Regions from separate parts of the Arthrobacter sp. FW306-1B-G06A genome, predicted to be linked through region 1. Evidence: predicted binding sites of a transcription regulator. Region 1 holds the regulator's gene; the other holds the start of a gene.

Region 1 (4,716 bases):
GGTCACTGCGACCCAAATCGCCGTGGCCAAAACCGCGAACAGGTTTCCCACCACCGGGAGCAGGACCAGGATGTTTGCGAGCACGGCGGCAATCGTCGGAGGCAAAGTGAAGTTGAGCGCTTCCTTGGATTCCTGGGCCGTGAACGGGCCACGCTCGCGGAAGATCAGGTAGATCAGGAGCGAAGGCACGCAGCCGAGGATTCCTCCAAAGTGCGCCAGGGTTGCCCACTGCCGGTCTTCCGAGGCGGTCAAGGGCAGCGCGTTGGCAGGAACGCCGTGGTACTGGGACTGGCCCGAGGTGCCGTCCCGATCGTCAGGAGCGTTGTCTGCCACAGTTTCTTCCTTCGAGTGTCTATCGGTGCAGTGTTGCTGTCCCAGAATACTTGCTTGGCACGCAGTCAGCCGACCAACTGCTGTCCCCTACGCAGGTAATTCATCACGGAACGGTCAGGAAATCGATCACTTCCTCCACGCGACCGAGCAGAGACGCCTCCAAATCGGCATAGCTGTGGACGGCGCCCAGCAGCTTCTGCCAACCCAGTCCGACGTCCTCGGCCGTTTCATGCGGCCAGCCGAACGCCTTCAGGATCCCGGTCTTCCAATCCGTGCCCCGCGCGATGGTCGGCCATTGCTCGATCCCCAACACCTTGGGCCGGATTGCCTGCCAGACGTCCACGTAGGGGTGTCCCACGATCAAGACGTTTCCCGCGGCGCCCGGCAGCATCATGGCGTCGGCAGCAATCCGCGACTCCTTCGAATCCGGGACCAAGTGGTCCACAAGGATCCCGAGACGGCGGCCCGGGCCAGGGGAGAATGCGGCTATTGCCGCCTTGAGATCGTCCACGCCATGCAACGGCTCGACGACGATACCCTCCACCCGGAGATCATCTCCCCACACCTTTTCCACAAGTTCGGCGTCGTGCTTGCCTTCCACCCATATCCGGCTCGCCTTGGCGACTTGGGCCCGCTGGCCGGCGACTCGGACGGATCCTGATGCTGTCCTGCCTGCTGGCGCCGCCCCCTTGGCGGCGGCCGGGCGTGGGGCAGGCGGCAGGAGCTTCACGGCTTGTCCCTCCAGCAGGAATCCGAAGCCAAGCCGGAACGACTTGGCCTTTCCCCGCCGATCCTCCAGCACCACAATGTGCATGCCTCCGGACTTCTCCACCCTGGTCACGGCCCCGACCCAGCCGGACTGGACGTCTTCGAGAACCATTCCGCGTTCAACAGGAACCTCAGGCAGTTGCCGTTTGGCAGGCGAGGAGAGGTCTTGCGGGCCCCAATTGTCGTAAGACACGGTCTTCACACCACTTTGCGCTAGGGGATCGGTCACGGTCCGTGGCATTGCGCAGGACCGCGCGGGAATCATGTTCGCCGCGAGCGGTACCAATGCTAACAACGAGGTGGCTCATACTAGACTTGTTAGCACTTGGGCATGTTGAGTGCTAACTGTTGAAATGTTGATTGGAGGTGGGCAGTGAGCGAACCACGCAAGCTTGAAGTGTTACGCGCCATCGTGGAGGACTACGTTCACTCCCGCGAGCCGGTCGGTTCCAAAGCCTTGGTTGAACGGCACCATCTGGGAGTGTCGAGCGCAACCATCCGCAATGACATGGCCCTCTTGGAAGAAGAAGGCCTCATTGCCGCACCGCACACGAGCGCCGGCCGCATTCCCACGGACAAGGGTTATCGCCTGTTCGTCGACCGTATTTCCGAGGTCAAACCACTTTCGGCCGCCGAGCGCCGGGCCATCCACTCCTTGCTTGAGGGACCTGACGACGTCGAGGACATCCTTGAGCGCACCGTCCGGCTCCTCTCGCAACTGACCAACCAGGTCGCCGTCGTGCAGTATCCGCACCTGAGCCGCGCGCGCGTCCGGCACATTGAGTTTGTCCTTTTGGCACCGCGCCAGGTCCTGGCGGTGTTGATCGCCGATTCGGGCAAGGTGGAACAGGGCGTTGTGCACGCAGCGACGGACACCACCGACGACGAACTCATGGCCTTGCGGGCGCGATTCCTTGGAAGCATCGCCGGCTCCCAGCTCGACCTCATGCCGCAAGTGCTGCCATCGGTGGTTGCCCTGTGCCCGCCGGGGCTTCGGAACCTTGCCGGCGCCCTTGCCCACGGCCTGGAAAGGCTTGCCGAGCGGAGCCGCGACGAACGCATGGTCATGGCAGGCACGGCAAACCTGGCCCGCTCCAACGTGGACTTCCCGCTGAGCATCGGTCCGGTCCTCGAAGCGCTTGAGGAACAGGTGGTCATGTTGCGGCTTTTGTCCGACATGGCGGAAGACCCCCGGGGCGTCACGGTGAGCATCGGCCGCGAAAACCCCTACGACGGCCTCTCCGAGGCTTCGGTGGTTGCCACGGGCTACGGTCCGGGCAGCAGTGCCAAGATCGGCATTCTTGGACCCACCCGCATGGACTATCCCAACACCATGGCGGCCGTCCGTGCCGTCGCACGCTACCTTTCCCGCATTCTGGGCGGCTGACGGCCTCGGCTGGAAACCGCCCCGCAAGAAACGCAGTGGAACCGTAAACAAGGAAGAGATACCGACTTTGAGCAGTCACTATGACGTTCTGGGCGTCTCGCCGGAAGCAACCGGCGAGGAGATCAAGAAGGCCTACCGCAAACTCGCACGTAAGCTGCACCCCGATGTGAACCCCGGGGCTGGCGCTGCAGAGGAATTCAAGGCGGTGACCCACGCTTACGAGGTCCTCTCCGACCCACAGAAGCGCCGCGTCTACGACGCCACCGGCAATGAGAACGGGACCGACAACGGTTTCGGCGGCGGCTACGCGGGCCAGGGATTCGCCTTCCAGGACATCTTCGACACCTTCTTCGGCGGAGGAGGTGGCGGCATGCAAGGCCCAGCATCACGCATGCGCCGCGGGCAGGACGCCTTGATCAGTGTCCGCATCGACTTGCGCGAAGCCGTCTTCGGTGTCAACAAAAAGCTCGAAGTGGACACTGCAGTCATCTGTCCCACGTGCGAAGGCTCATGCTGCCGACCGGGCACCCACCCGGAACGCTGCGACATCTGTGGCGGCTCGGGCCAGGTCCAGCGGGCCGTGCGCTCGATCCTCGGCCAGGTCATGACCGCCGCGCCGTGTGGATCGTGCGAAGGTTTCGGCTCGATCATCAAGGATCCTTGCAATGAGTGCAACGGCCAGGGCCGCATCCGTAGCCGCCGTTCGCTGACCGTCAAGGTGCCTGGCGGCGTCGCTACCGGGACCCGCATCCAGCTGTCGTCGCAAGGCGAAGCAGGCCCCGCAGGCGGGCCTCCCGGCGACCTCTACGTGGAGATCCGGGTCAACAGCGATTCCACCTACATCCGGGAAGGCGACGACCTCCACGCCACGCTGAGCGTCCCCATGACCGCCGCGGCGCTGGGTACCGAGCTCCAGCTTGAGACTTTCGACGGTCCCCAGGAAATCGACGTCAAGTCCGGCACGCAGTCCGGCGAAGTCATCACCCTGCGCGGGCTGGGCGTCACCCATCTCCGCGGCTACGGCAGGGGAGACCTCAAGGTGCACCTGCACGTTGAGACGCCCGGCAAGCTCGACGCCGCACAGGAAGACCTGCTTCGCCAACTGGCCAAGTTGCGCGGGGAGCAGTTCACCGAAGGCAAGCTTGTGGCCAGTGGAGGTATGTTCGCGAAGCTGCGGGACAAGCTCGGTAACCTGTAGCGGTGAGCAACCCCGTATTCTTCACAGCTGCCGGATCGCTTGACGGGCTCGGGCCTGGCGACTCTTTCATGCTTGACGGCGCCGAAGCCAGGCATGCTGTCACCGTCAAGCGCCTGGAAATCGGCGAAGCCGTCGATATCGCCGACGGTGCCGGCAAACGGCTCACGGGCACGGTGGCCGAATCCGGGCAGGGAACCCTGACGGTCGTTGCCTCCGCCGTCCAGGAGGAACACCAGCCAGCCGTACGGCTCGTGTTGGTCCAGGCCCTCGCGAAGGGCGACCGGGACGAGCTCGCCGTCGAAACGGCTACGGAACTCGGGATCGACGCCGTCGTGCCCTGGCAGGCGGAACGTTCCATCGTGCGCTGGAAGGGTGACCGGGCGGCCAAAGCCCACGCGAAATGGCAATCTGTCGCCACGGCAGCCGCCAAGCAGGCGCGGCGCGCGTGGATTCCCGAGGTGCGTGCCGCCGTCGACGGCTCCGGCCTGGCTGCGGCCGTTGCCGCCGCCGATCTGGCGATCATCCTGCACGAGGACGCGAAACGTCCGCTACGGGAGGTCCTGGAGAAGTGGCACGGCGGGGTTTCCGACGCCGATGCCGGGGCTGGGCGGGAAGTGCTGCTCATTGTCGGCCCGGAGGGCGGCATTTCACCGCGCGAAGTGACGAAGCTCAGCGATGTCGGCGCCGTCACCGCGCTCTTGGGCCACCACGTGCTTCGCTCGTCGACGGCGGGTCCTGCCGCCGTCGTGCTCGCCAGTGACATCCTGGGGCGCTGGTAGCCCGCAGCACGTCCTAGATCAGCGGACGTCCTCAGCGAACGGTGAAAGTACGGGTATCAGTCGCGATGTCCGCGTCGTTGGGTCCCATCAAGGAGACCCGCAATTCGTAGCGGCCCGCTCCGAGCCCCACTGTGAAGCTGAAGGTTCCACCCTGTCCCGGAACGGTCGAGGCAGTGACCTGCCCGGCGAGGTACGAGGACTTGTCGCCGTTTGAGTTCTCGCGAAGGATTTGCCAATGCAGCTTCTTCGAG
Region 2 (4,716 bases), on a different contig from region 1:
AAGGAAGCGCAATGGCGGAAAGCAAAAGCACTCAATCCAAGCGCGCTGCGGACACCAGTGCCGATGCGCTGGGCCCTGACGCGGAGTTGGACGGGCAGGAGAAAACAAAAGTGAAGCCCGCACCGGAGCGGAAGCCGGCAGGAGAGAGTATTCTGCCCAAGAAAGCCTCCGAGGATGATCCACGCCGTTGGGGCGATGAGCCTGGCTATGACCACGACGCCTGGCTGAAGGAGCAAAGGCCCCCGCACTGGGGCTGAACCCTCCATTTGCTCGTGGTTATCCGGCCGGGGCTCGGGATTGCCGGTTGTCAGAGGGATTGACGAGGACAAAGAACAGTTTCCCTCGCGTGGAAGCTCCGGCGAGGATTTCGGCCTGTTGCGGATTGGCGGCGACAACCACAAGGCCGTCCGCCTCGTTCGTGCCCAACCATTGGGTGGCCTTGCCTCCCTGCCCGGACGTCCACAAGACCGGGACCGCAGATGCCAGGAGTTCGGATTTCTTGCCGGGCCCTTCAGGCCCATCTGCTGCGGTGAGCACAACGTCGACCACCTGGCCCGGCGAGATGAGCTGGATTGAAGCGGGATCGGCCATGCGAAGTGGAACGGCCGCCGTCGCGGGTGCGGTGCCGGTGAGCAGGCCCGGTCCCAGGAGTTGGGCGTCCGTGGGGATCTGCCCCTTTCGCAGGGGCGAGGCAAGCTGCTTCCCGCCGTATCCGGTTTTGGGGGAGAGCGCCCCCGCGGGAACTCCATCTGGAAGGACTTCGAGGGGTTTGAGGTCGGAATCCATCAAAGTGGACCCGGCAGGAAGATCCCGCGCGGCGGCCAGGACCGTGACTCGCTGCTCCGAAGGGGGAGTCAGCTGGTGGACCGCGATCCCGGCGGCCACGCATAGCAGAAGGGCCACCACGAGGCGGCGGTTGTGGTTTAGCCAGCCAGCGAAGCGTCGAAGCCCGGATTGTCGCGTGGGAGCGCCGAGGCGCCCGCCCGCCCTGAAAGGAAGAACCTGAAGGCGACGCGTACGGGCCATGCTCATCGGCGACGGGATCCTATCGCGCGGGAGCGACGAAGATCCGGCAGGCACAGGGCCCGGGGATACGTTCGGGATTTTTGGCATGGTGCCACGCTAACGGGGCACGCAGGTCCCGTGGCAGGGCCCTATTGAGCTATGTGGAAACGTTGAGTTATGTGGAAACGTCGTGCTATGTGGAAAACCGGGGGCAGCCGGAAACGCTATCAGCTCGCGGCAGCCGCCGGAACCGACGCCGGAGCCGGAGACGCAGCTGGTGCGGCGGGAGCGGCCGAAACGGTGCTTCCCTTGGAATCCCGGGAGTCGGTGCGGTAGAAGCCCGATCCCTTGAAGACGACGCCCACGCTGTTGAACTTCTTACGCAACGACCCTTGGCATTCAGGGCAGTCGGACAGCGAGCTGTCCGTGAAAGCCTGAACGATGTCAAAGGCATGTCCGCAGTCTTTGCAGGCATAGGCATATGTGGGCACTGGTGATCCTCCTCCGGGACGAACTGCAGGTCCTGTGCTGCCAAGGCGGATTGTTCCGTCCATTAGCAGTCGCAGGGCCTGAGTGCCAATTCTATCATCCGGAGTCGAGGCCGCTACTACGGAATGTGGCGGAGTAGACAGACCTCAAACTCGGTCAAGCCGCCGCAACCAGGCGTACAACCCGGTAAGGGGTAAGTGCCTCGGCCACCGGCTTGTCGAATGATTGTGCGGGGATCGTCCCCGCGGGCAGCACTTCGTGGTCATATACGACGGCGACAGTCGGCGGACGCTGCCCGTCGGCGTCGAGCTTGTCGAGGAGCCGGTCGTAGTAACCGCCCCCTTGCCCGATACGGTTTCCGCTTTCATCGACCGCGGTGGCCGGAAGGAAGATTCCAGCCGCATCCTTGATGACGCCACTGTCGAATCGTTCGCCAATGGGCTCGTCAATCGGGGCGTAGTTCGAGCGGACAAAAGACGTTTCCGGTGTCCAATAGACCCAGCTCAGATGCCGTTCCGGTTCACAGACGGGAAGGAGGACCCGGTGCCCGGCGGCGTGGAGCGCAGCGAGCAAGGGCATTGTCGGCGGCTCGGCAGCCACGCCGACATAAGCCGCGAAAGTCGACGGATTCCCTTGGGTAACCGCATCCGCCCACAGGAGGCCATGGCGGGCAATCCCCGTTCCAGCGTCAGCACGCTGTTGCGCGGTCAAGGTGAGCCTGCGCTTGCGGTTGTCCCGGCGGATATCGTCCTTCAAAGTCATCTTTGCTCCAGTTCTTGCTGCTGTGCGGCCCGGGGATGGGCAGGAAAGGGAGCTTCACCGCTGTGCGCCCCGGGACTCTTTTGCCCAATGTCCAGCTCCTTCCGTTAGATTAGTCCGGTGACTTCCAATAGCTGCGCCGTCCGCAAGGCCGTGATCCCCGTTGCGGGGCTCGGTACCAGATTCCTGCCGGCTACAAAGGCCATGCCCAAGGAAATGCTCCCGGTGGTCGATAAGCCGGCCATCCAATACGTGGTTGAGGAAGCCGTGGGCGTCGGCCTCAACGACATCCTGATGATCACGGGACGCAACAAACGCGCATTGGAAGACCACTTTGACCGTGTCCCGGCTCTTGAAGCGACCCTTGAGGCCAAGGGAGACCTCACAAAGTTGGACGCTGTACAGGCCACGAGCGGCCTGGGCGACATCCACTATGTTCGCCAAGGCGACCCGAAGGGCTTGGGCCATGCGGTGCTGCGTGCCAAGCAGCACGTCGGCTATGAACCGTTCGCGGTTCTTCTCGGTGACGATCTGATCGACGCCCGGGACACTCTCCTCAGCGACATGATTGAGGTCCAGCAGAAGACCGGCGGATCCGTCGTAGCCCTCATTGAGGTGGAGCCCTCCCAGATCAGTTCCTATGGCTGCGCTGACATCGAGGATATCGGCGAAGACGGCTACGTCCGGATCAAGCAGCTTGTGGAAAAGCCAGCCGCAGATGAAGCTCCATCAAACCTGGCCGTGATTGGCCGCTACGTGCTTCACCCCGCCGTATTTGACGTCCTTGAGCACACCGAGCCGGGACGCGGCGGGGAAATCCAACTGACGGATGCCCTCCAGGTCCTGGCCGCCGAGGAGGGCGAAGGCCGCGGCGTGTATGGAGTGGTCTTCCGTGGCCGTCGATACGACACCGGGGACAAGCTGAGCTACCTCAAAGCCTGCGTCCAGCTGGCGTGCGACAGCGAAGATCTCGGTCCCGGTCTGCGTGAGTGGTTGCCCGGCTTCGCCGCCGGCCTCAGCAAGTAGCTCATCGTGTGGGGGTCGGCCATTTGGCCGGTGACGTTGGAGAGCGGCGACCTCATCTTGCGTCCCATTCACTACCGGGACAAGAAGGAATGGACCGAGGTCCGCTCACGCAACAGTGATTGGCTGGCGCCTTGGGAGGCCTCCAACCCGGCCCCTGGCGGTCGCCTGCCGAATTATCGGCAGATGGTGGCTTCCCTCAACTCGCAGGCTCGGCAAGCGAGTGCCCTTCCGTTCGTGATCACGGAGCGCATTCCCGGGTTCCCCGAGCCCAGGATCGTCGGGCAGCTCACGGTCTCCTCGATAATGTGGGGGTCGGCGATGACGGCCACGCTTGGTTATTGGGTCGACCAGGCGCGGGCCGGCCGCGGAATAGCTCCCACCGCGGTTGCCATGGCCACCGACCATTGCTTTGAGGCTCTGGGCCTGCACCGGATGGAGATCAACATCAGGCCCGAGAACGGGCCGAGCCTACGCGTCGTTGAGAAGCTGGGATTCCGTGACGAAGGCCGCCGTGAGCGTTTCCTCCACATCAACGGGGAATGGGCTGACCACCGAAGCTTTGCGTTGACCTCGGAAGAGGTCCCCGGCGGTTTGCTGGCCGCTTGGCTGAGACGCGGAGCCAACTAGTCGGCCAAGGTGGATGAGAGCCGGTAAATCCATTGATTTGCCGACTCTCCGACGACACACCGTGGGCAATGCGGCGGCCTCTGCGTATTTCCTTCTACGGTTTTCATTGTGGACTTCCCTCTCAGCAGCTCGGTGATATTGGTCATTGCTGTCGCGCTGTGGATTGTTTGGGTTGCGCCATACATACTGCGGAATCGTCACAACCACGTCCAAATGGCCGGTGACATCCCGGCAGATGTCATCGACGAAGACGCTCATGAACTGCAAGCCGGGGTGGTTCTGTCAATCACCCCTCGGCAGGAGAAAGCAATGGAAACCATGCAGAGCACCGCAACCGCATTGCCCGAGGTATCGGCCGGCGCCGGCGAACGGCGTGATGCTGCATCGGATGCGGCGGTCTTCAAAGTCAGATACGGGCGCTGCGCCCTTGCACTCGGCGGTCTCCTCCTGCTGTTCACGGCGGCCGTTTCAGGCGTTCTTCGCATTCTTGGCCTCGTTTCGGGTTGGCTGCCGCTGGCATCCATCGTCGGTGTGGTCGGGACCGTTTTCCTGCTTCGCCGGCTCGCCATCAGGGACCGCCGGGCGAAGATGAACAGGGCCTTCCGTAATGCAATGGGTCCCGCGGTCGAGAGCCCCCGAGAAAGTGCGCCGGCGTCGGACCGGCCTGCGACCAAGATCTTCGACGCCGAAGCCCACGCCCGTGAGGCCACCCGACTGACCGCCGTCGAGCTCCGTCAGGCCGCCCTTAACGTTGCCGTCGCCGCGGGCGACAACACAGTCCGGTTTACGGCGGAATCCAAAGAGTCTGAA

What was found. Region 1 encodes HrcA, which represses chaperone genes, less so after heat shock. Its sites were predicted from a motif close to TTNGCACTCGNNNNNNNCGAGTGCNAA; they were not measured.
Region 2: a site for HrcA is predicted at 1,559-1,585, ahead of AC3WJM_RS02595 (FmdB family zinc ribbon protein). Genes of this name have one in related genera too.

The regions. Positions count from the first base shown of each region.
Region 1 is NZ_JBYSXB010000011.1:108,299-113,014, reverse strand. It holds gene AC3WJM_RS08295 (DUF4870 domain-containing protein) at 1-333, opposite strand, end outside; gene AC3WJM_RS08290 (DUF3097 family protein) at 437-1,294, opposite strand; gene hrcA (heat-inducible transcriptional repressor HrcA) at 1,475-2,488, shown strand; gene dnaJ (molecular chaperone DnaJ) at 2,556-3,686, shown strand; gene AC3WJM_RS08275 (16S rRNA (uracil(1498)-N(3))-methyltransferase) at 3,689-4,465, shown strand; gene AC3WJM_RS08270 (GerMN domain-containing protein) at 4,497-4,716, opposite strand, start outside.
Region 2 is NZ_JBYSXB010000003.1:139,325-144,040, forward strand. It holds gene AC3WJM_RS02580 (AAA family ATPase) at 1-2, shown strand, start outside; gene AC3WJM_RS02585 (hypothetical protein) at 12-257, shown strand; gene cpaB (Flp pilus assembly protein CpaB) at 277-1,032, opposite strand; gene AC3WJM_RS02595 (FmdB family zinc ribbon protein) at 1,233-1,496, opposite strand; gene AC3WJM_RS02600 (5-formyltetrahydrofolate cyclo-ligase) at 1,651-2,256, opposite strand; gene galU (UTP--glucose-1-phosphate uridylyltransferase GalU) at 2,374-3,279, shown strand; gene AC3WJM_RS02610 (GNAT family N-acetyltransferase) at 3,286-3,906, shown strand; gene AC3WJM_RS02615 (hypothetical protein) at 4,216-4,716, shown strand, end outside.